Regions from separate parts of the Peribacillus sp. P4_C12 genome, predicted to be linked through region 1. Evidence: riboswitches for the same ligand, from Rfam matches in the RefSeq annotation. Region 1 holds a riboswitch; each other region holds the start of a gene.
What was found. Region 1 has a riboswitch for cyclic di-AMP ahead of AC1DUW_RS09460 (APC family permease). Riboswitches for the same ligand answer to the same signal wherever they lie in the genome.

Region 1 (9,708 bases):
CAGAAACATTGTCCAACATAAAAAGGATTGCCAGCGGCAACCCTTTTTTCTCAATATAGAGCGTAAATTGAAGAAAGAGCAAACCCAGTTAAGGTTTGCTCTTTCTGTAGAGAATACAGCAAAGTAAGGCTGTCTATGAAATCACTTTTTATATATTTTTATTTCTTCAAATGATAAGGTACAGTCGTAACAACTACATTCCTTCTATAAAGCAAGTAGGCCTTAATCAGTAAACTTGATTGGTTATGAAGAATATTGTGCCAGCCTTTCTTCGGAATAAATTGAGGGATTATTACCGTAACTTTATAGTTGGATTCCCTCGCTTTATGTTCAACCGTATCTACAAATTTAGTTAATGGCTGTATGATACTCCTATAATAAGAGTTTAGTGTCACAAGTCTAACATCTGGTTGCCACTTCTTCCATTTTTCTTCGAATTTTTTTTCATCTTCTCTTTCAAAAGAAACATAAACGGCAATAACCTGATGTGCTGAAAGAGATTTAGCATAATTTAAGGAGTTCTCAACCACATGAGTTATACCAGCCACAGGTACAATAATGATATTCCCTTCTATTGGTAAGATAGGCTCACAAGTTGTAATCCTAAGTTGGTCACCAACTGCTTCATAATGCTTTCTAATTCGATGAAAAATAACAATGATGATAGGTAAAAAAATCAAAACAGGCCAAACCTGAGTGAATTTTGTTAAAAAGAATATCATCGTGACGATAAAGCTAATAAGGGCACCAATTGAATTAATGGTTAACTTCATCATCCATCCTTTTGGCTTCTCGCGAATCCATTTAACAATCATCCCGGTCTGGGACAACGTAAATGGAATAAATACCCCTACCGCATAAAGGGGAATAAGATTTTCTGTATGTCCTCCAAATGCGATTATTAAGATGATTGATGCAAGTCCTAGTATGATAATTCCATTGGAATATCCTAATCGGTCTCCTCTAATTGTAAACGCCCTAGGTATGAATTTATCCTTTGCAAGATTTACCGCAAGCAAAGGGAAAGCAGAATAGCCAGTGTTGGCAGCAAGGATTAATATTAATGCTGTCGTACCTTGGATAAAGTAATACATAAAATTGCGTCCAAATATCTCTTCAGCAATTTGTGAAACAACAGTTACCTCTGCGCTAGGAACAATGCTTAAATAATAGGCTAAGAATACAATACCCGTAAATAACACAGCAAGTAAGGAACCCATAGCTATTAATGTTTTTGCAGCATTATTAGGCGCTGGATTTTTAAAGTTTGGAATCGCATTGGAAATCGCTTCAACTCCTGTTAATGCAGAGCTACCTGATGCAAAAGCTCTTAGAAGTATAAATAAACTGATCCCTGCTACTGGTGTTCCGATTGATGCATGTAAGTCAGGGGAAACTTCACCAGTCAAAATTTTGTATACACCTACACCAATCAGAATGAATAACGCTAAAACGAATAGATACACTGGATAGGCTAATACGGAAGCCGACTCTGTTACCCCTCTTAGGTTAAGGATGGTAAGAAGAATTACAAAAATTATAGCAATAATCACATTATATGAATGTAGGCTGGGAAAAGCAGATGTGATGGCATCTGTACCCGCAGAAACACTTACAGCCACAGTTAGGATATAGTCGACTAACAAAGATCCTCCAGCTATCAACCCAGGATTCACACCCAAATTGTTTTTTGAAACCACGTATGCTCCCCCGCCATGAGGATAAGCAAAGATAATTTGTCTATAGGACAAGATTAAAGCCATTAACAGAATCAATACACCAATGGCGATAGGAATGGAATACCAAAATGCTGCGGAACCCACTGTAATTAAAACAATTAAAATTTGTTCCGGGCCATATGCAACGGAAGACAAAGCATCAGAAGATAATATGGCCAAAGCTTTTGTTTTGTTAAGCTTTTGGTCACCTAATGCAGTAGATTTTAGAGGCCGACCTATTAAGAACCTCTTTATAGAAGATAACACTTAGAATCACCGCCATTTTTCAAATTAAGTTTATTTTGCCCAGTTATATGAAAAAAACTTCACGAAAAAAACAAGAATAAAATAGAAAAATGCCCACAAGTCATAGTTAAATAGACCTGCAGACATCATTTTTTTGTCTCACAAGCTCCACCTTCCTTCTCATATAACGCTTACGAGGTTAGCTGTCGGATTCGGACCTTTGAGTAGCCCTACCTAGAAAGGATTCACCCCTTGGATTGAAAACAATCCTTATAACGGTTCCCCCGTACCATAAGGTTTCAGCGATTTAGAAATATGAAACTGTTGATTATCATACTCCCGTGATTCGGAAAAGTAAATGAAAATTTTGCAAACAAAAAGAATAATTTTTTCTTAGAGGGGTTATGTTGTTAACAAATACTTCATTAGTGATTAAGACACATTAGTACCAAGAAAGGAGAGAACAGAATACATGCCCCAAAAAACTGATAACCCAATCATATCTGATGAGTTTTTAGATCAAGTGGCTAAAGAAATTAACGAACAATATGGTGGTCCTGCAAAGGAAAAAAATGATCAGCACCATAATAGAAATAGGGACGAACGAAGCTGAATATTTCTCTCATTTATTAACAAAAGGAATTTCCTTTCTGAATATCCCCCAAAAAAACTCTGGGTTCCTCTCACCCAGAGTTTTTTACACTAGACACCTTTCATTCCTAACCTGTTTATTACCAGTAAATTAGGAACTATCATTTGTACTTCTCTCCTCTTTGTGGTTTCTTATCAGCTCAAAATACGCTCTCACGATTTGTTATTTTCTATACTCAACTTATAGAGAAAACGTTATTTTTAGTTGAGTAAGAATAGAAATCTAGTAATCTCTCCTCCCCCTTTAGGACTCGTATATTCATTCATTATGATTAACTAATTAAAAATTATGTGCTCTTTCTTTTAACAACTTGTCCAAACCAATATAGTTTTTTCTCATAGAATGATTACAAGAAATTATTATTACCGAAAGGAGAAAACAACATTGAGTGAAACTGATGAAGTTTTATATGATTCTCCAATGGTCCCAAATGGAAAACTAATTTCTGGCCATACAAAGGAGTTTCAAAAAGATGTACTTGGCTTTCTTACCCGTTTATCAAAAGAATATGGAGACGTTGCAAAATTCCGTTTTGGACCTTTCCAAAATGTTTACCTCATTTCAAACCCGGAACTAATAAAGCAGATACTTGTAACGAAACAAAAATCCTTCGTCAAATCTAAGGACAGCAATGCTATAAAACCACTCGTTGGTGATGAAGGACTTCTTACAAGCGAAAAAGACGTTCACAGGCGCCAGAGAAGGCTTATTCAACCCTCCTTCAAAAGGTCCCATATTAGCAATTATGCCCAGGATATGATTGATATAACAATGGACTATATTTCAACTTGGGAAAATGAGAAAGAACGGATTATTACGAAAGATATGATGAATATCGCCCTTGGGATAATAAGCAAGACCATGTTCAGCATGGATTTCAAAGATGGGTATGATGTGGTCGGAGAACCGATGGAAGCAGCCTTGAGACTTTCCGTCAAAAGGATGAGAACACTTCTTCAATTACCCTTATGGGTTCCAACTAAAAGCAACCGTGAATATAAAAATGCGATACAAAGACTTGATAAAGTGATTTATAGCATTATCGAAAAACGTAGGGAAGATGCAGAAAGACATGAAGATATGCTTGGAATTTTAATGGAGGCTCGAGATGATGAGGACGGCTTAGGTATGTCAAACCAGCAGGTACGCGATGAACTAATGACCATCTTCATTGCCGGTCACGAAACGACGGCAAATGCGCTTTCCTGGGCCATATACTTTCTTTCACAGAATCCAGAAGTGGAAACTAAACTTTTCAATGAAATAGATAGAGTAATAGGCAACCGTACTCCTACGCCTGACGATTTCATGAAATTAACATACACACAAAATATTATCAGGGAATCACTTCGCATATACCCGCCAGTCTATATCATTTCACGGGAAGCGGAGGAGGATGTGGAAATAGGTGGGCATCATTTTAAAAAAGGCGATATGTTTTTGCTAAGTCCATATGTGATGCAGCACAAGCCGGAGTATTTTGATAATCCAGATTCTTTTATTCCTGAAAGATTTGAAAACAACTATTTGAAAACTTTACCTACGTACGCTTACTTTCCGTTTAGCGGGGGGGCAAGAGTTTGTATTGGTAATCATTTTGCATTGATGGAGGCTGTGCTTGTCCTAGCGTGTATTGCTCAACGATATAGAATTAGGCTAGCACCGGACCATCATGAAGTAAAACCAATTACAACCCTTACACTCAGACCAAAGCGTGGATTGCGCATGATAGTAGAAGAAAGAAATGAAGAAGGGTTCCAACCTGGAGCTTCTGACATTTAAATGAATATAAAATGTATTACATGAACAAAACTTTCCTCCTGCTGATAAGGCCTGTTATTAACTTTTTAAGAGCCGGACCTATTTTGGTGGACATCTGAATTACAAAAGGAGGGATGAAAATGTATATGCTTCATTCACACAAGATGGGTACCATCCACACTGAAATGCACTATCTAGGGATGGCTTCACAGGTATTTGCCGGTTATTTAGAATTTCTACAGGATAGTGAACAGGTGCAGGACACCGATTACCTACATCCACTTTCTTTCTCCACATTATGTGAGAGTGAATAGAATAGCCTCACAGTTTTTTTAAATAATTATAGAAGAAACCGACCCTATTAAGGTCGGCTTTTTTTATTTTCTTAGCAGTAGCCGCCATATCCTTGAACCGGGGCATATCCACCACCGTATCCACCACCACAAAAGCTAGCTCCAACAATTATTAACAATATAAACAAAACAACTATAAAGGCGAAACCTCCACCAAATCCAAATCCGCCGTCACAACTTGACTCACAACCTGACATATAGAAACATCTCCTTATTTGTTTTTATAGAAGAACTTAAATGGGTTAGTTCATCTTATGCACTAGTCAGGAAAATGACAGCAATAATACAATTTAACTTTTTTTGGTCTTATAATTAGTTATTTCATGATCTTCACTGAATATTGAATAGGATGAAAATTATTTTGTATCAGCTTTATTTTTTATAGTCTCACTTATATATTGTATATTTTCAGTTGTTTAACCGCACTTTAAGAAAAGATTGAAGGTGATAGGATGGCCAAAATGCTTCCAGTTTTATTAATTTTATTAGGTACATATTTACTTATTATGGTCATTGACAACTTACAGGGTTTGAATATGTTCCAATCTCTCTATAACATTAAACAATATTTCACAGTCGCTCGTGGAGAAGATTACTTTCTCCTCTTTTCATTCATTTTTTTCTTTCTATTTTTGAGTATCTTCACAGCCATAAAAAACCAACAGCCTCCCTCTTCATGAAACTGTTGGTTTTATTTTTTGCTTTATATATGCTGTAATCAATAATAGAATGGGGACTCCTATAAACAAAGGTAGATGCAGCAAGTAAGGAACAATTTTGAGTCCTTCATCTATATGAGCCTGATAGCTAGGGGCAATCATAAGCGAAGAGAAGAAAATAACACCGCCAATCACATAAATGGATATAGAGGAAGGTTTCATTTGAAATAAATCGGTTGCTCCAATCACGGCACAAAAGAAAAAGATGGATATTATAATGAAACCTAAAATGATTAGTAGAATAAGGATGAACGGATCCAATCTTTCAATAAAATCAACGATATTAATATAACTGACTGCTGAAAGAGCAGGGGAATAGATCGGAATACGGCATCTGGGCCTAGTACGCACAAAAGAATAATCGAATTAATGGTTAAGGAAACCCCACCTATTATAATAGCTGATAGGCCAACTTTTACAGCCTGACTCTTTTTATTCAAATACGGAAGAATCATCGTGAACGTAATCAATTCTCCAAAAGGTACGGTGATACCAGTAGGAAACAACTCTTTCCATACCTTTCTCCATCCGTTGCCTAATACAGGCTGTAGATTTTCCAACTTTATATATCCGCCCAATACAAACACAACATTCAGAACCAAAAGGGTCAGAACAATAACGCCGAAACATAAGCATGCTACTCGTGCGAAGGCTTCCAGCCCTAGGTGAACTCCATAAATTAAAACAAGTGTCATGCATATCCCTAGCGTTATAATGGATGTACGATTATAAGTGGAGCTAATTAATAATTCTTCAAAATCCCGTAATACTCTTGAAGCAAGATAAACAAAATAGATAATATAGCAAAAACTGATGACACCACCTACATATTTGCCCCAGATTTTACGGACATAGCCGGTCATTGGTATGTCAGGATATTTCTTATATAAGGAAATATACACTAAATACAGTACACATCCGATAAGGGTTGATAAAAGAGTCACAATCCAGACATCTTGCTTGGCACCCTTCCCTATATCTAGCAGTATATTACTTCCAAACATAAAAATTACCATCATACAAAATAACTGAAATCCATCAATTTTTATTTTGACCAATGACTTCTCATCTCCTCATTTCATTTATTTCGGCTCATAAGGTTCCATTCGCATTCCGGAATTTATTACATTGACGTTGACCTTCATCGATATCTTCGCATCTGAAAATAGGTTATCCCAATTTTTTTTATGCTGACGCCAATAATCCGGGTTTGTTCGAGACAGGGCATCACCAAAACCGAAAATGTCTGCCTTTTCTTTTTGAGCGATGCTAATGGTCTTTTTAATTTGCTTTTTTAGTTTATTTTCCATTTTTTTCGAACTCTTTTAACAACTTAGTATTACTTAAATCCAGTTCACATGATGTATCTACCGTTTCAGCCATCACGTTCAAGCTTGTGTGAATGACAGGTTGTTCATGATGGATATCTGTTTTTATTTTGCTTTTTACTCCGATAGCGTTGATCGTCACATTCCTCTTATCACCGCAAGGTAACACAACTGGGGTCCTATTTATTTCCGATGTAACGAAATTAGCAGCTCGGGCGGTTTCTCCATCTAACCATCTCACCAAATTTCCTTTTCTAAATATGGCTAATCCTTTTGCCTCTAAAATAGCTGGGGTTGTCGTCTCAAAATTGCTTGTTTGCTTCGCCTTCTTTGAATCATTCCTTATACTAATTCCGGGAAGTAATACGTCCTTACCTTCACTCAAAAGCGCTGAAATGGCTTCATATACTAACACTTCACTAGATGATCCATGCATTTGTTGATTATTTTTAGTTGTGCTTACGATATTTTTACCCGGAGTAATCTCAAGTGGTTCAATTACACTAAGCACATCACATCCTCAGCAGTCTTCCCGCGCGCAATAAAAATGGGGATACTTGTCCGTGCACCTTTGCCTCTATCAAAAGCATCAAATAATAAATCAATACCATTTCGTGCTAACTCTTCATCTATAACATTGAGCGAAAGATGTGAAATCATATTTTCTCTCGGAATAACGGCGGATTCCTTTCCAAAAGCCTCCTGCATCGTTCTTGCCGTTATCGTATAGTTGATGATAGCGAGACCCTGACCTCCTGAAGAACCGGTTTGAGATATCCCGCTCGGATTAATGACTTGATATGTTACTCTGTACGGTTGTTCTGGATCGTCGTTTTGATCAATTCCCATCCCTGTAATGACCCCTAGCTGGTTTAATTCTCGATAATTCGAACATCCTGAAATCAATAAACAAATGGCTGTGATCCATAAAAGTGAACTATTAATTTTCATTTTTTTGTCCTCATTCGTCTTTAGCCGAGTTTTATTTGTTTGACGATTTTTTCAAAAGTGATGGTAAAGGGAAACGAAAAAAACCATCTTTTTGCTCCTTTAAACGAAAAGGAGCAAAAGGAGCAAAATACGGTACACCAAAAGACCTCAGACTGCTCATATGAAGCCAGATACATAAGGTGGTAAGCAAAATTCCATACAAGCCAATAAATGCTGAAATCATAATAAAGATAAAGCGTAATCCGCGAGTCACATTAACAATACTAGTATTGGGCAATGTAAAACTGCTGATAGCGGAAACGGCGACAATGATGACCACTGCTGCTGACACAAATCCCGCTTCAACAGCTGCCTGCCCTAAAATAAGTGCCCCTACAATTGATACAGCTGGTCCGATCGCTCTTGGCATTCGAATTCCTGCCTCACGCAACATCTCAAACGCCAGTTCCATCACTAATATTTCGACAATCGCCGGAAAAGGAACAATTTCTCTTTGTTCCATTAAGCTAACTATTAATGTGGTTGGAATAAGCCCCTGGTGATGGGTAATCAGTGCCAAATACATAGCAGAAGCATATATCGAAAGAATAAAGGCTCCAAATCTTAACAACCTTAAAAAGGAACTAGTATAAGGATTTTGATAGTAGTCCTCAGGAGATTGGAAAAATTGAGAAAATATTACAGGGGTGATTAAAACAAAAGGTGTTCCTTGAATAATGATGGCAATTCGTCCTTCCAATAAATTCCCTACGACGGCATCAGGTCGTTCCGTATTTAAAAGTAGCGGAAAAATAGTCATTCCATCATCTTGAATAAATTCCTCAATGTAATTTGATTCAAGAACACCATCTATATCAATACCCTTTAATCGTTCTTTAACTTCCTGTAAAATGCTCTCATCTGCAATTCCCTGAATGTAAATAATCCCTACATCGGTTTGAGTGACTTTCCGACTTTCATGCTTTCTAAGCGTACATTAGGATTCTGAATTCTTGCCCGTTTTAAAGACGTATTGGTTCTTAAATTCTCCGTAAAACTATCTTTTGGTCCTCTAATGACCGTTTGACTTGACGGTTCTGTAATCGCTCGGGATTGCATTTTTTTCGTACTGGCAATGATTGCTTTGGGACTTCCATTCAGCAGTACTGCCGTATCCCCTGTCAAAACCGCTGACACGAATTCCTGCCAATTTTCTACTACGGTTAATTGAGATACAGTGAAAATGTGGCTTGTTTGTTCTTCTTTGAACGTCAACACTTGATCATTTTCTTTTAACCACTGAATTAACGGGTCCACTATGTTTTCATTTATGATGCTATCATCAGCTAATCCATCAAGATGAATAATAGCTGCTCGTAACGTTTTTTGGTGTGGAGACTCAATCACTCGAACAGTCAAATCTGAACTGTGTCCAAGTTCATTCATTACTCTCACTACATTTTCATTCACATCGTCGTATAAGGTGCTTACTGTTATACGATTTGTTGAATGTTTTTCTTTAGACTTTATTAGAGAACGCCTGTTTCGCATTTCCCTCCCCCCATTTAGATGAATATGTTCGTTCAGCAATGATTGATTTTATTGTTTGTATCTACTTTAGAAATATGTATAAAAAGGTTACAGAGAAAAATATTGAAAATTACTCTCTTTATTTTTAGTGCTTAGATCCGATTAAGAAATGTATAGGTGTGGTTATGATACAAGTAATTGAAAAATTGTGATTTTATAAAAAAAGGAAATCAACCAGTTATTAAAATAGGAAGAATTCCTTTATCGAAATTATAAAGAGTAAAGAACCCAAATTCCTCATATTGAAATTTGAGTTCTTTGTTTACAAAGATGTACTTATATGAACGGGAATCTAGATATAAGTATTTTCAGTAGTTAGTTCCTCACAACATTTATTTCCTGAAAAATAGGCTCTTCAAAAGTAAGGATTCTAATACAAAAATAAATTAACTTTAACAAATGACATTTTAT
Region 2 (7,626 bases), on a different contig from region 1:
AAATAGAGCATGTGACAGGAAATACCAACTTAATTCGAATGATGATGCAGGAACAAATGGTTCATATCAGTAAAGAGCTAGATAGTTTTTTACACTATATCCATGAAGAGGGCTTAGTTTGGTTCAAACGTAAAATAGTAGAATTGTATCCAGAAATACCGACAAACTTCTTGCCAGATTGTACTATTATGTTAGACGCACTTTTCAAAGGTTATATCGGAATTTTATTCAGAAACAGACATTCATTTGAAGTGGAGAGGCTGCCTATCTTCATTTTAAATCGGATGGATTCCATTATAAAAGGTCTACATAAAACGGACGATCCTTTATTGAAAGAATTCCCTTTACTTGAATGTTCCATACAAAAAGTGAGCCCTAAAGAGGAAATTAATTCAATCATTCGCCAGGTATTGGAAGTAGGAAAACATAAAGAAAAGGGGTTAGAGACAAGTAAAAATGTTGAAGCGTTAAAAGCAATTCAAGAGGAATTCTCTAAAGTTAGACCAAATGGCATAATATTAGAAGGACTTTTATTGTTTTTAGAAAAAAACGAAAAACGAAATACCATGTGTTCTAAGCTTATCATTTTAATGAAAGATTATTTGACAAAAAATTAAAGATTTTTCTGAAGAGGCATACTGCCTCTTCTTTTATTTAAACCTTTTTCTAAATACCTCCTATATAAATTTCTTCTCATGATTATGATTGAATTTCAAAATTGATTATTAGGAAAGAGTAGGAAGAAGGTACCTTTTTATATGAGGTTGAGGTCAGAAAAGGAAAAAGGGAATGTTAATTTATAATAAAAATTATGGAAATGATAAGTTTGAAAGAAGTCTAGAAGCTTAATTAAATAGCAAGTTTCGTCGATTGATGTAGGGAAAACTATGATGGTTTTGGTCCAGAAGAGTTTTATAGGCGCGAGTTTAATGCATTTCCCCATGGTCAGTCCAGACGCTGGGTTTTTTGGCGTGCCATCGTCGCAAATTCAAGCTTTCCTAATCTGAAAATCCTAACTCAGTCAGGGGTGAAGAATGTGAAGGCGGGGCATCTGAATATTGAAACAAAAGTGCCGTTTGAGGTAGATAAGTATGGAGGGAATATAGTAAATCGTCAATGCGAATCAACGTCTTTAAGTATCATCATTTCTATATTAACTTCAAATTAGGGAGACAAAGTATTATTTAATATTAATGTGTTTTTTTTGTTTTATTCATTCCTTATTTCTGCAATTGTTTCCAAAATAAGATAAAATATAGAGTGATATTTCATTTATTGCAGGAGGAACACATATGGTGTACCAGGTCAGATTGTTAAAGGGCATTTTAGAGCCTCATAGGAGTCGTTATCAGCTGCAAAATGCAGAAGCAGTCACACGACTTGGATGGAAATTACTATTATTATATTTTCTTAGTTTCATAGTTTTTGCTGTGGAAGGATATTTTGGCGTTGGATCGGAATCGTTTTCCAAAGAAATTACGAAGATGGATGCTAGTGAATTTGAAATGGGAAAGTTGTTGATAATGGGCGGCAATATAATAGCAGGTCTATTTTACCCTACCATATACTTATTTTTATCATCTCTATTCTTTTGGATTGTTATAGATATCCCATACATAAAATTAGTAATCGTTCAAATGATTATTTTTGGTTTGCAATTATTAGAAAAGGTGTTTCTAATCCCTATTTTAGTATTAATGGATATCGGAAACGATGCAAATCCTTTTTCATTGGGAGTTATCAGTCAGTACTTTCTCAGAAGTGATTACTTTATTCACTTTTTCAGTGAAATCACCATTTTTCAATTTCTGATTATTGCTCTGCAATATTTCTATTTAAAGGAATTTTCAGAACGGAATAATTATTTGGTGCTTTTAATGATTGTTCTATTCTATCTGGCCACGTGGTTTGTTAAAGCCTTTTTAGCGTACATCCAAGTGGGCGTATTTGTATAAGGTGGGTGAAAACAATGAAAAAATGGAAAATTGCAGCCGTATCAGTGGCATCTGCTGCATTAATAACCGTTAATTTTTACCTGATCGAGAAAAAAGAAAGCAAAGTGGAACGAACTGTTTTTGCTGAAAACTGGACAAAGGTAAAAAAAGATACAATTACGGATACTTTTCAAACAAAAGGGGTAATTAAACCTGTAGAAGAGTATGATATCTATTTCGATACCAAGAAAAATGATTTTCAGAAATTCCTTGTAAAAGAGGGAGATGAGGTAACGGCTGGATCTTCGTTGTTTGAATATACTACACCCGAACTGGATGCTCTCAAAGGAAATCTAGAAGCGGAAAAAACTGCCGCTGAGGGTGAAATTGTGGGGATTAATGATTACATTGATAAGTTGAAAGCTTATCAAGGAAGTTTGACAAGTAATTCTAATAAAGCAGTAATCGATAATTCGATAGAAAAGAGCTTAAATATTGATATAACAACTACCTCTTCAGACTTGATTGAAAGTAATATTGAGCAAGAAATGTACAAGCTGGAACTTGAAATAAACCGCTTGGAAGAAAAGGTTGTTAAGCTGGATGCTCAATTAAGTTCAATTGAGGAGCAAAAAGGCGCGGTTGAGACGGCGAGTGAGGCAGATGGTGTTGTGAAAAATATCAATAAAAACTTGAATAATCCCATTATATCCATTGTTTCAACAAATGTGGCAATTGAAGGGTATTTCTCCGAAGGGGAGATGAAAAAAGCTGAAGTGGGCATGACTATAAAGGCAAGTTCCCCTGATTTAAAAAAGGCGTTGAACGGAACAATAGGTCGTATACATTCTTATCCAGCAGAGGAGCCATCACTAAAAAAAGATAACAGATTTCCATTTCAGGCAATGATTGAACCAGGAGATGAAGTAACTAAACCTTTGTTGGTAGGGTCAAAAGTCAATCTTACTGTAATAACCAATGAGAAAGCGGGTGTACCCTCTATCCCTGTAGAGTCAGTGCATCATAAAAAACAGCCGCATGTCTACAAATTGACTAAAAAAGGCTATGTGGATAAACACTATATTACAAAAGGGCTTAAAGCAGAAGGAAAGCAAGAACTCATAAAGGGACCGGCGGTAGGTGATGTCATCCTAATAGAACCGAATAGGATTGTGAAAAATCATTCTTATTTTGTTACTCCAATTCAGTTTGAGAAGGTGAAATCTGCTAGTTATAAAAAATTCACCACTCGGGAAAAAGTAAGGTATATATTACTGGGAATGTTAGAAAAATAATCCATTTTTCATTATTCAAGAGAGGGGATATATCAATCAGTTTTATTGTTATTTATATATCCATATAACAAAATTAAGCAAAATAGAGAATGTGTTATTATAGGTAAAATGGTCACTAATACAGAATATTCAGACATTTGTCAAGTTTTTTTCTTAAAGGGACAAGAAAAAATATTTACAGAATAACATTTTTAGTATAATATTTTATTATTAAGTATTCGCTTAATCTTTTACAAGAACGGGGGACCCATTTTTGCGGATTTTTTTCGCTAGGGGTGAATTCAGAAATGAAAGGGCTTTTGTGTTTCCAATTCCTAACCCGACAGCTAACCTCGTCAGCGTCTTTAAGGGAACATGTGTGAATATTCACGCCTATAGGAAATCGACACATGAAGTGTCTTTTTTTTCGGCGTAAAGATAGAGTTTTTCAATAAAAGAAAAATTACTTTCTTTCTATTAGTATCTTGTTTCCCTTACCGAGACAAAATGTTTTTGCATCAAAGACTTTATGGAAGGTGAGGAAAGTAAATGAAGAAATTTAAATTAAGTTTAGCTAGCCAAATTTTTATTGGTTTAATTCTAGGGATTATTGTTGGTGCCATTTTTTATGGTAGTGAAACAGCCCAAAACTTTTTACAACCATTCGGAGACATTTTCCTACGAATGATTAAAATGATTGTTGTACCAATCATTGTGTCAAGTCTTATCGTTGCAGTTGCAGGTGTAGGTGATTTAAAATCAGTAGGTAAACTTGGAGCTAAATCAATATCATACTTTGTGGTGGTAACTATGATAGCGATTGCAGTTGGTCTAGTTTCCGCGAATATTATCCAGCCTGGTGTTGGTGTAAATATGGACAAGCTAGAACAAACTGATATTTCTACCTATGTTGATACAGCAGAAACTAAGCAACATGAATCTTTTGTAGATACAATCGTTCACATTGTGCCATCTAATCCGRTWAAAGCGATGGTAGAAGGCGATATGCTAGCGATTATTTTCTTCTCTGTATTGTTTGGAATTAGTATTGCGGCTATCGGTGAAAAAGGTAAACCAGTATTCCGTTTCTTCCAAGGTACAGCTGAAGGGATGTTCTACTTAACTAATATGGTCATGAAATTTGCTCCTATCGGGGTATTTGCACTAATCGGGGTGACCATTTCCAAATTCGGTTTGGAATCTTTAATTCCATTAGGCAAGTTAGCGCTTACTGTATACGGAACAATGATTTTCTTTGTAATTGTCGTTCTGGGTCTTATTGCAAAATTTGTAGGGTTCAATATCTTTACGTTGATTAAGCTTCTAAAAGAGGAATTAATTCTTGCGTTCTCGACAGCAAGTTCAGAAGCGGTACTTCCGAAACTCATGGAAAAAATGGAGAAAGCGGGATGTCCGAAACATATTGCTACGTTTGTTATTCCGACAGGATACTCTTTTAACCTTGATGGTTCTACATTATATCAAGCGTTAGCAGCTATCTTCATCGCTCAAATGTATGGAATTGATTTAAGCGCTTATGAGCAAATTACGCTAATGTTAGTGTTAATGATCACATCTAAGGGGATTGCAGGTGTACCTGGTGTATCTTTCGTAGTTCTTTTAGCGACATTAGGAACAGTTGGAATTCCTATTGAAGGTTTAGCATTTATTGCTGGTATTGACCGTATTCTTGATATGGGCCGTACAGTAGTAAACGTTATTGGTAATTCACTTGCAGCAATCGTTATCTCAAAATGGGAAGGTCAATTCAACCCTCCTGCCAATAATGAAAAACTAGAACAAGTTTCTTAATATAAAAAACCAGAGTGATATGTCACTCTGGTTTTTTTTGTGAATTTTAAAAAACTAATTCTTATTTAACAATCCAGAAGCGGCAATCTGATGAGAAAGTGATGGCATCATCGCTTTCATGGAATAATTCACTTCGGTAAAAACTTTCTAGGACAGTAAAACCTGCTTCATTGAGACAGTCAAAGACCTCCCGTTGATTAGGTATATGAAGAAAGGTATCTTTTTGTAGGGTCTTTCCAGAGGTGAAAATATCACCAAACTCATATAGCCGGTCATCCTGTTTACCTTCACACCAAATCATTTCTTCCTGCTCCCAAAAATTCAGGTATTTTTCATTTTTGTCACGGTCATGGGTGGTAAAAATGAAAATGCCATCAGGTACTAAAACGCGGTTAATTTCTTTTAAAGCTAGAATGCGGTTTTTTCGTTGAGGGATTTGCATTAAACCATTAAAGGTGAAGATTGCTTTATCGAATGATGAGTTATTGAAAGGAAGGTCTGTGGCGTCGCCAAGGATAAAAGGTATATCTAGGTTTTCTTCGCGTGATATTTTCCGGGCTTCTTGTAGCATGGCAGGAGTTAAGTCGAATCCGGTTATTTTATGGAAACCTTGTTTATATAAGGAAAAGGTGGTTCTTCCTGTACCACAACCGATATCAAGGATTTTGTCATCTTGGGAAAAATACTTCTCGAATGCATACTTTTCAGATTGCCACAGGCCTATCTTTTTCGTTGCATCGGCATAAAGGGGAGCGGCTTCATGAAAAGAATTAATGATAAAACCTTTTTCAATTTTATCCATCGTCATTCCTCCAAACCTTTATTTTTACTATAATATGGATATTTATTTTTGTCGAGCTTGGATCTATCTTATTTAAATTAAAGGCTGAACTTTTTACATGGTAAGAAATAAAGGCATATATCTTTCACTATGATGTCATAAAATGCAGGTGTGGATTTACATTCTTAATTATATAACCTTCGTGAAATCCAAAAAGTTTGATAAAATAACACTAATGATTGAAAGGATCGGAGGGGATAAGGTTATGAAAAATGAAAGTAATGATATTTTATATATGCATATGCAGGCTTCCGAACGGTTTGTCCTTTTTAACGGTCTTACTTTTCAAGAGTTTGCCTTCTCACTGCCATATACCTTGAATTCCATCTTATTGTTGAAACATCAATTCGATGGTGGGGAATATAATTTGAATGTTCTGCTTGAAAGCGTATCATCTGAAGATATTTCTAAACTCCTTAAAGAGAATGTTCGAGGGTATGGGGATTTCTGTTGGATCGATTTTGAAGAGGCAGACGGATTAGATGAATTAGAGGGGAGGGAAATATCGGAACTTTTATATTTAGGGCATACGAAAAATCATTTGGAGCCTCCTTTTTTTCGTAAACTGAATAATCAGTTCGTGTATCTTGCTCAGGATGACGGCTGGTTTAATAAAATTTATTTTCGTTCTCTTTCGACATATTATAATATGTTAGGGAGTCTAATTCCATTGAAGCTGGAGCCATTAAAAGTTGAAAGAAATTGGTTGAGGATCAGAAAGAAAAAAGAATTAACGGCTATTCCTGTAGATATCATTACTGCCTTGGCCCCTATTCTGGCAGAGGGTCTCATTTTTTCATTCAGGCATGTTAAGTACTCAAGGACTAAGATTGAGGTTCCGGCATGGGTTGTGGGGGATTATTTAAACATGGATGAGATGTATGACGACTTTTCTGATGGAAAAATAAAAGAACCTGATGTCTTTATCACCTTTCATCGAAAGGAAAAAGTATGGGAGAGTGTTATAAAAAGCAACTCATTCTCATAATACCTCGAAAGTTAACTGGGGTTACATAGAAGGAATTTTTTGCACCCTTGATATATAAGAGGTTTTTAGGTGTAAAACTTACTATCCCATGCATAAAGTAATTAATGGTCTATTCTATCATTGGAAAACCACCAATGATAGAAGTTTCACTTTTCCCCGCATCAACAGGCTGTAAAGATAATAATAAAGAGAAAAATCGGGTCAACAGCCTGTAAATGCCCGATTGGTTCCGACGCACAGGATGTGCTAGCGCAGGAGTTGCCACAGGACGTAGCGAATTTAGCCTGCGATCTCACTAAGGTAATCATTGGAAAACCACCAATGATAGAAGTTTCACTTTTCCCCGCATCAACAGGCTGTAAAGGTAATAAAAAGGGGGAATTTCGGGTCAACAGCCTGTAAATGCCCGATTTGGTTCCGACGCACAGGATGTGCTAGCGCAGGAGTTGCCACAGGACGTGGCGAATTTAGCCTGCGATCTCACTAAGGTAATCATTGGAAAACCACCAATGATAGCAGTTTCACTTTTCCCCGCATCAACAGGCTGTAAAGGTAATAAAAAAGGGGAAATTTCGGGTCAACAGCCTGTAAATGCTCGATTGGTTCCGACGCACAGGATGTGCTAGCGCAGGAGTTGCCACAGGACGTGGCGAATTTAGCCTGTGATCTCTCTAAGGTAATCATTGGAAAACCACCAATGATAGAAGTTTCACTTTATCCGTTTTAGTGTAAAATGATACAATGAACAAGGTTAATAGAATATTGGAGGGTAATAAC
Region 3 (7,626 bases), on a different contig from region 1:
AATACATCAGAATGGTATAAATAGATATACATGTAAAATGCCACCTAATTGGTGGCATTCTATCTTGATAAACGCAATGGACAACAACTTGTTTTATTGATCAAGAATTTCATGCAAATAATCACCATGTCCTCTAACCAATTCTACTTCGCCCAACATAGATACCCAAAAGAATCGGAACGTTAAACCAGACTCTGCCCCACCACCTGTGGGATAGTGATTAAAGAAAGAATTCATACTTATCTCAGCAAGTATGCTTGGCACTAACTAAGTTATGAGGTATTTTAAAATTGAAGTCTCCACATATTCACCCCTGTACTTTATCTTCAGTAGCAAACTTATAATGATAACAAGTATGATACAACTCTTCTAATTCTTGTTTAGTTGGGACCCTCGGGTTATTAGCAGGGCTCCCGCTATCTATGGCGTCTCTTGCCATTTTACTGACTGAGAGATTAAATTTCTCCTCTTCTATTCCCCATCCTTCGAGATTAGGAATGTTCAGCTTTTGGCAAAGTGCCTTAACAGATTCTACCGCAACCAAAGCTGCCCTTTCTATAGAAAGGTTTTTATATTCAGTTTTAAAAATTCTCCCCAAATCCGCCAACCGCTCCATACAGGCTTCCTTGCTGAATTCCAATACCGCTGGCAATAGCATGGCATTCGAGTATCCATGAGGTACATGGAACAAAGCTCCAATTGGTCTCGACATTCCATGAACCAAACAAACGGAAGAATTCGAGAATGCTATCCCTGCTTGAAGGGCTCCTAATGACATCTTTTCACGGGCATCTATGTTATCCCCATCATCGTAAGCGTTTTCAATATTCTCCACAATCAATCTCATCGCGGACAGAGCCATTGTGTCTGTCATTGGGTGAGACCGTTTTGATAAATAGGCCTCAACCGCATGACTTAATGCATCCACACCCGTCGCAGCTGTTATATGTGGTGGAGAAGAAACTGTCAGCAACGGATCGACAATGGCGACTAAAGGCATAAAATTCGGCTGTTTAATCATCATCTTCACATCATCATCGGTGTTAGTAATAACAGTAGCATCCGTCGCTTCTGAACCCGTTCCAGCAGTTGTTGGAATAGCAATGTGCGGTATTGCCGCTTTGTCCGCTATTTTTCTTCCACCCATATATTCTCCAATATATCCACCATTCGTGGCAAGGACAGCAATTGCTTTCCCAGTATCAATACAGCTTCCTCCACCAAGGGAAATGATTAGATCACATGACTCCTTTTCAAAAAGTTCTAATGATTCTTCCACATATTGGTCTGTTGGTTCTGAATCAACTCCAAGATAAACTGCACTTGCTACTCCGTTGTCATGAAGATACTGACAACATTGATTGACGCAACCGAGTCGGCTCATTACCTTATCACTTATAATGAGTGCTTTCTTCCCACATAATGCCGCTTCCGCTCCCACTTTCTCAAAAGATTGCCGGCCATATATAATAGTCTGTGGCATTCTGAAAAATTCAAATCCCTTCACTTGATAATCCCCCTTTTGTTTTCATACAAATAAATAAAGCAAAAACCAATACCCCACATCCTTATTGAAAAGTACTGAAGAAAGTTCTAGTATCCCTGCAGAAAACATACAGAGCCTTGCATCCGAAATGCTTGACCCTGGAAGATATCATTCTCCATTACCTTAAAGTAAAAGAAAATGAAAAGGCAGCTGACATAACAGATTTATAAAACTACCAATGTACTAATTGATTCTGCTTCTTTGTTTTTTATTTAGATAATACCCGTTTTTTATCCTGATTATTATCTATAAATATCATCTGATTAACTCTTGAATACATATGCATCTCTGCTAGTGAATACAATGTAATAAATCTTTTTCACTAGGGGCGAAGATATGCCTAATAATCAGTTAACGACTCAACAAATGATTAGCATTATTAAAAATGGTCTTAAAAAGTCGCAAGTTCCCAAGAATATTACTATTGTGGGCGCAGGACTAGCAGGACTGGTTGCATCTTCTCTATTGAAGGAGGCAGGGCACAACGTCACCATCCTTGAAGCAAACAACAGGGTGGGCGGACGCACCTATACAATACACTCTCCCTTTAGCAATGGGCTTTATTTAAACCTAGGTCCAATGCGTATTCCTGAAGGTCATTTTTTGACATTAGAGTATATTAAAAAATTTGGACTAACCGTAAACCAGTTTATTAACCGAACTCCAATGGATATTCTTTATCTCAATGGTATTAAAACACGTCTTAACATCTTTGAACGGTCTCCTGGTATTCTCAACTTTCCCGTTGCCCCGAATGAAAGAGGTAAAAGCGCAGAGATGCTGGTGAATTTAGCTACACAGCCAATTCTCGATTTTATTAAACAAGATCCAAAGAGAAATTGGGATCTCGTAGAAAAAGAATTTAAAAACTACTCACTAGGTACTTTCTTAAACACTTACCATTATCAATATGCTACGACTTTTTCAGATGGCGCGGTCGATATGATAGGTTTACTCCTTGACTACGAAGCATATATGGGGATGTCATTTGTTGAAGTTTTACGAGAAGCGGCGTCCTTCGGAGCAAATCGTTTCTATGAGATAACCGGTGGTATGGATCTGCTTCCAAGGGCATTTCTGCCGCAATTAAAAGATGTCATTATGTTCTATCAAAGGATGACTAAAATTGTTCAACATAACAACCGTGTAACCATCCATTCCACTCATCAGCACACCTTAGAGCATTCCACTATAACTGGTGATCTTGCCATCATAACTATCCCCTTTTCACTGTTACGATTTGTGGAAGTTGAACCATACCATTCTTTTTCCTATTATAAACGGAGAGCGATTCGTGAGCTCAACTATATGGAAGCTACCAAAATCGGAATCGAGTTTAAAAGCAGATTTTGGGAAAGGCATCATCAATATGGTGGTAAATCCATAACTGACCTTCCGATTCGATTCACTTATTACCCAAGTCAGGGGATTGGTACAAAAGGACCTGCTGTGGTTTTGGCAAGTTATACATGGGCGGATGAAGCTTTAACATGGAACGGTTTATCAAAGAAAGATCGCATTCAATATGCTTTAAAGAACTTAGCTGAAATTTACGGTAACCAAGTCTATTCTGAGTTTGTTTCAGGAACTTCCTTTAGTTGGGTAGATAATGAATATTCTTGCGGAGCTTTCACTGCCTTTGAACCGGGTCAGGAAACCGAGCTTTATCCTTATATCTCTATACCTGAAGGAAGAGTGCACTTTGCCGGTGAACATACTACACTTACCCACGGTTGGATGCAAGGGGCGATTGAATCTGGAATACAAGTAGCATATGAAGTAAATGATTTGCCAAAATAAAACAGAAAAAAAGGTAAAATCAGCTGTTTACATAGGGACTTCTCATGTTTCCTAAAAAATTTCATAGAGTCCTAAGTTTATTACCATTTAGGACATTGAATATAGATGTATTTAAGACTATTATTGGAGTAAACGAACAAAAAGTCAATAACTTCCAAACAACAAACTATCTAAAAAATGGATATTAAGTAAAAGTATTGTCGCCCCAGTATTACCACATGTGTCATGGAGGTTCCCCCCCATGTATTAGAGAATAATCAAGGGCGAGGTTTCTCACGAATACGATTAAACCTTCTTATCCTCTATGGATGTGAAAAATGAAAAGATTAAAAGAAGATGTTTAGACTAAGAATGTCTAAACATCTTCTTTACATAGGACCTAATGATCTATTCAAAATGTTAGTAGCAATTTATTTAAAGTTTGTAAAAGTGTCCTTTTATGATGCTATAAATAAAATGGTTCTAGGGGCGTACCGGGTACTCCACAATGAACTCTTTGAATAATACTGACATATACTCTAACTTCCTCATATATTGCATTACATTTTCATGGTAAGTTTGCATAAACCAACTATCCGAACGAATGCAGAAATATCCTTTGATCCATATGATATAAGGCATAACTTTTTCCTCATCGGTTTTCAGTCTTCCAGGATTTTTCACTCGTTTCTTTTAGAGCCATTTTCGAAAACACTTTCTATTACATCCAACTCTTTTAAGCTTTTTGGAGTATTTCCATCCCAACAATATACACGCAAAAAAAACTCATTCAATATAAAATGAGTTTGAAAATAAAAACGCATTATGGATGTTTAAGCTTCAGGTTGCGTGATTAACTCAGGAATTACATAGTTGAAATGCTGCAAAAGGAAATGATGAGTGAATTAATTATTCAATATACTTGACCCTCTACTATCTTTTAATGTTCAATTATTTATTCGCATGATCCAGTTAATAAGGACCTCTGGATTCAGATGATATTACCTTTGAAAAAAAAATTTATCAATGGATTCTTTTTCTTATCTGTTATCCTTAACTCATTCATTATTATTTGATCCTCATGATCGGCTATCCATTTCCTTAGTGCATCTTTATCCTGGCATTGAGTTAAATACGTCTGTCCACCTTTACCTGTAGCGTTAACAACATATCTATTAAACGTCTTCTCCATACTTGCCCGCCTTTTTTATATAATGTATTAAAATTTCAAAATTCGAATGCAATGAAATTTGAGCTTTTCTGTATCTAATTCCAAAAGGAAATACCATATATATATTAGAAACATAGATTCGCAATGACATACGCTTCAAGAAATGATGTATAAAATTACTGGTGTCATTTTTCAAATTTATCGAACCTATCATAATGTCCCAACTAATTTTTGTCAATAAGTTTTTAATATGTAAATAAAACGTAAATTTTCTGTTTTGTTCTAGCAATATTTTTTTACAATTTAGGGGTTTACAACTAGTAAATGATGGGAGTAGAATACGTTTATCAATTTAATACATTTCGGCCTAAACTCAAGGAAATTGAGTACGGAGGACCCAATCATTTGGGGTTAATTCTGCCATGCAGAAGGGATGAGATCAGCTCTTTCGCCATCCTACCCGTCAGCTAACTTCGTCGGCTAAAGCGAAGGAGGTCATAAGACCGCCGATTTCAGGGGCTATTTTGTTTTTGTGGCAAAATAGCAGCCAGATGTTTACGTAGGTCTTTTTATTATGCATTAAAAAGGGATTTTCCAAAGAGAATTTCCTAAGCTCGACTCAATTAGGGATTAAGGATAATAAATACCTTTATCACACATAAAGAGGCTTGTGCCAAATGGCTTCATGTACAGGAAAAGTAACTTGGTCCATTGGTTGTACGAATAGAATGAAATACAAGCGAAATACTAACCCTACCACTGGATAACGATTTCCTGATGGAAACATCAGAGAGGTATATTTCGTTTTGTTATTATTGTAGCTTACTAATTTACAGGTAAGGATGATCATTTTGATAAAAGCAAAAGATTTGTTAGATCCGCCAAAAATTCTTGTACTTGGCTTTGCCTTCCTGATACTTGTTGGAGCCTATTTATTAACCCTGCCGATTTCCACTGAAAATGGGAATGGTCTTTCTTTTCTAAATGCTTTATTTACCTCAACCTCTGCTACATGTGTAACAGGACTTGTCGTAGTGGATACGGGAACCACTTTTACTAAATTTGGAGAGCTAGTCATTTTATCACTCATTCAAATAGGCGGGTTGGGGTTTATGTCATTTGCGACGTTTTTCTTTTTCCTATTAGGCAAAAGGATTTCTTTAAAAGGCAGGTTACTCTTGCAGGAGTCCTTAAATAATCTATCCATGGCAGGTGTAGTCAAGTTAGTAAAACGGCTTTTAATTTTCACGGCCATCATTGAAGGCATGGGTGCCCTTATCTTATCGATTCGCTTTTCTTTTGAYATGCCAATCGGCAAAGCAATCTATTACGGGGTTTTTCATTCCATATCGAACTTCAATAATGCCGGCTTTGATTTAATGGGAGAATTCAGGAGTTTGACTCCTTATGTATCAGATCCTTTCGTAACCCTTACAGTCGCTTCCCTGATCACATTAGGCGGAATAGGATTTATCGTGATGAATGAAATTTACGAATACCGTGTTACCCATCGTTTGTCTGTACATACGAAGGTTGTACTGATGGCTAGCTTAATCCTTACAATTGGAGGGGCCATTTTAATCTTTATATTTGAATTTGGAAATGCCAAAACATTGCAGCCTTTATCTTTCATGGGGAAAACGTTGGCTTCTTTGTTTCAATCCGTTACTCCGAGGACAGCAGGTTCTAATACATTGAATATCCCTGATTTAACACAACCCACATTGCTGCTTATCATTTTCTTGATGTTTGTTGGGGCTTCACCGGGATCGACTGGCGGCGGGATTAAAACCACCACATTAGCCACGCTGATTGGAACGGTTTGGTCACAGATTAAAGGAAAAGAAGATGTGGTATTGTTTCGGTACCGCATTGTGAATGAAACGATATTTAAAGCATTATCCGTTACTTTCATAGGGTTATTTATCGTTTCAACCATCACCATTCTGCTGACTATTACAGAAACCGGAAGTGATTTCTTGACGGTTTTATTTGAAGCCACTTCAGCATTTGCTACCGTGGGTCTCTCAATGGGATTAACCCCYGAATTATCCCCCATTGGTCGGATGCTCATAATTTTCACAATGTTTGCGGGCCGGGTTGGACCTTTGACTTTTGCTTTTGCTATCGCAATGAGACGTAAACCAGATCCATTCCGCCGTCCAAAAGGCAAAATCATGATTGGTTAATCATTAATGAGGGAGTGTTAAAGATGGGAAAACGACAATATGCCGTTATCGGTTTAGGAAGATTCGGAACGAGTGTAGCTCATAGATTATATACAGCCGGACAAGAAGTCTTGGGTATTGATGTAAGCGAGGAAAGAGTCGAGAATGCAGAATTAAGTGTAACTCATGCAGTTATGGCTGATACTACCGAAGAAGAGGCACTAAAATCCATTGGTATCCGTAATTTTGATTGTGTCATCGTAGCCATCGGAAATGATATGCAGTCAAGCATTTTAACTACATTGCTTTTAAAGGAACTAGGAGTGAAAAAGGTAATAGCAAAAGCTCTAAATAAACATCACGGTCAAGTGCTCGCTAAAGTTGGTGCTGACTGGGTTATCTACCCTGAAAGAGATATGGGTGAACGGGTCGCTAATCAACTCCTATCACCCAACATGCTGAACTATATAGAACTCTCAAAAGAATACAATATCGAGGAAATCATTATACCCATAAGCATGACAGGAAAAAGTCTCAGAGAGCTTGATTTACGTGCGAAATATAATATCAGTGTAATTGCCATCGTGAGTAATGGAGAAATTATCATAGCTCCGTCACCTGATCAGAATATCCTTGAAAAAGATATGCTTTTAGTGGTTGGTAATAAAGAAGATCTAGCCGTGTTTGCAAATATTGAATAACCTAGGTCCCTAATCAAGGAGCAGGATACCCTCTCATCGGTTCCGGCTTTCGCTGGACGAGATGACCTAAAAAAGATTGGGCTTATCGGCCAATTAAGAATGACTCATCGTATGACTTCGTGTCATATATATCAATCCCTATAAAATCTAAACAGTCAGCATCCGAAAAGAGAAACACTATTTTCGCAGTATCTGGATGAGTAACTGACTGTTTTACTGATTTATCATTCAATCTGAAAGAGTAAAAAAGCTCATGATCTG

Region 2: linked by a shared signal. The riboswitch ahead of AC1DUW_RS06925 (cation:dicarboxylate symporter family transporter) and the one ahead of AC1DUW_RS09460 (APC family permease) in region 1 are both predicted to bind cyclic di-AMP.
Region 3: linked by a shared signal. The riboswitch ahead of AC1DUW_RS09310 (TrkH family potassium uptake protein) and the one ahead of AC1DUW_RS09460 (APC family permease) in region 1 are both predicted to bind cyclic di-AMP.

Annotation. Positions count from the first base shown of each region.
Region 1 covers NZ_JBFUIB010000040.1:9,608-19,315, reverse strand. The annotation lists gene AC1DUW_RS09460 (APC family permease) at 159-1,985, opposite strand; cyclic di-AMP (ydaO/yuaA leader) riboswitch at 2,137-2,279, opposite strand; gene AC1DUW_RS09455 (hypothetical protein) at 2,437-2,577, shown strand; gene AC1DUW_RS09450 (cytochrome P450) at 3,001-4,398, shown strand; gene AC1DUW_RS09445 (hypothetical protein) at 4,518-4,691, shown strand; partial or broken gene AC1DUW_RS09440 (YjcZ family sporulation protein) at 4,814-4,927, opposite strand; gene AC1DUW_RS09435 (YczF family membrane protein) at 5,183-5,410, shown strand; gene AC1DUW_RS09430 (GerAB/ArcD/ProY family transporter) at 5,405-5,800, opposite strand; gene AC1DUW_RS09425 (GerAB/ArcD/ProY family transporter) at 5,683-6,507, opposite strand; partial or broken gene AC1DUW_RS09420 (Ger(x)C family spore germination C-terminal domain-containing protein) at 6,532-7,213, opposite strand; gene AC1DUW_RS09415 (Ger(x)C family spore germination protein) at 7,276-7,728, opposite strand; partial or broken gene AC1DUW_RS09410 (spore germination protein) at 7,760-9,153, opposite strand.
Region 2 covers NZ_JBFUIB010000023.1:5,053-12,678, forward strand. The annotation lists gene AC1DUW_RS06905 (TetR/AcrR family transcriptional regulator) at 1-617, shown strand, start outside; gene AC1DUW_RS06910 (hypothetical protein) at 1,037-1,168, shown strand; gene AC1DUW_RS06915 (hypothetical protein) at 1,293-1,955, shown strand; gene AC1DUW_RS06920 (efflux RND transporter periplasmic adaptor subunit) at 1,970-3,229, shown strand; cyclic di-AMP (ydaO/yuaA leader) riboswitch at 3,439-3,585, shown strand; gene AC1DUW_RS06925 (cation:dicarboxylate symporter family transporter) at 3,758-5,020, shown strand; gene AC1DUW_RS06930 (class I SAM-dependent methyltransferase) at 5,082-5,822, opposite strand; gene AC1DUW_RS06935 (hypothetical protein) at 6,067-6,849, shown strand.
Region 3 covers NZ_JBFUIB010000039.1:7,502-15,127, forward strand. The annotation lists gene AC1DUW_RS09285 (GNAT family N-acetyltransferase) at 1-2, shown strand, start outside; gene AC1DUW_RS09290 (NUDIX hydrolase) at 94-264, opposite strand; gene AC1DUW_RS09295 (iron-containing alcohol dehydrogenase) at 308-1,483, opposite strand; gene AC1DUW_RS09300 (flavin monoamine oxidase family protein) at 1,883-3,346, shown strand; gene AC1DUW_RS09305 (hypothetical protein) at 4,317-4,517, opposite strand; cyclic di-AMP (ydaO/yuaA leader) riboswitch at 4,851-4,993, shown strand; gene AC1DUW_RS09310 (TrkH family potassium uptake protein) at 5,339-6,685, shown strand; gene AC1DUW_RS09315 (potassium channel family protein) at 6,709-7,365, shown strand; gene AC1DUW_RS09320 (hypothetical protein) at 7,594-7,626, opposite strand, start outside.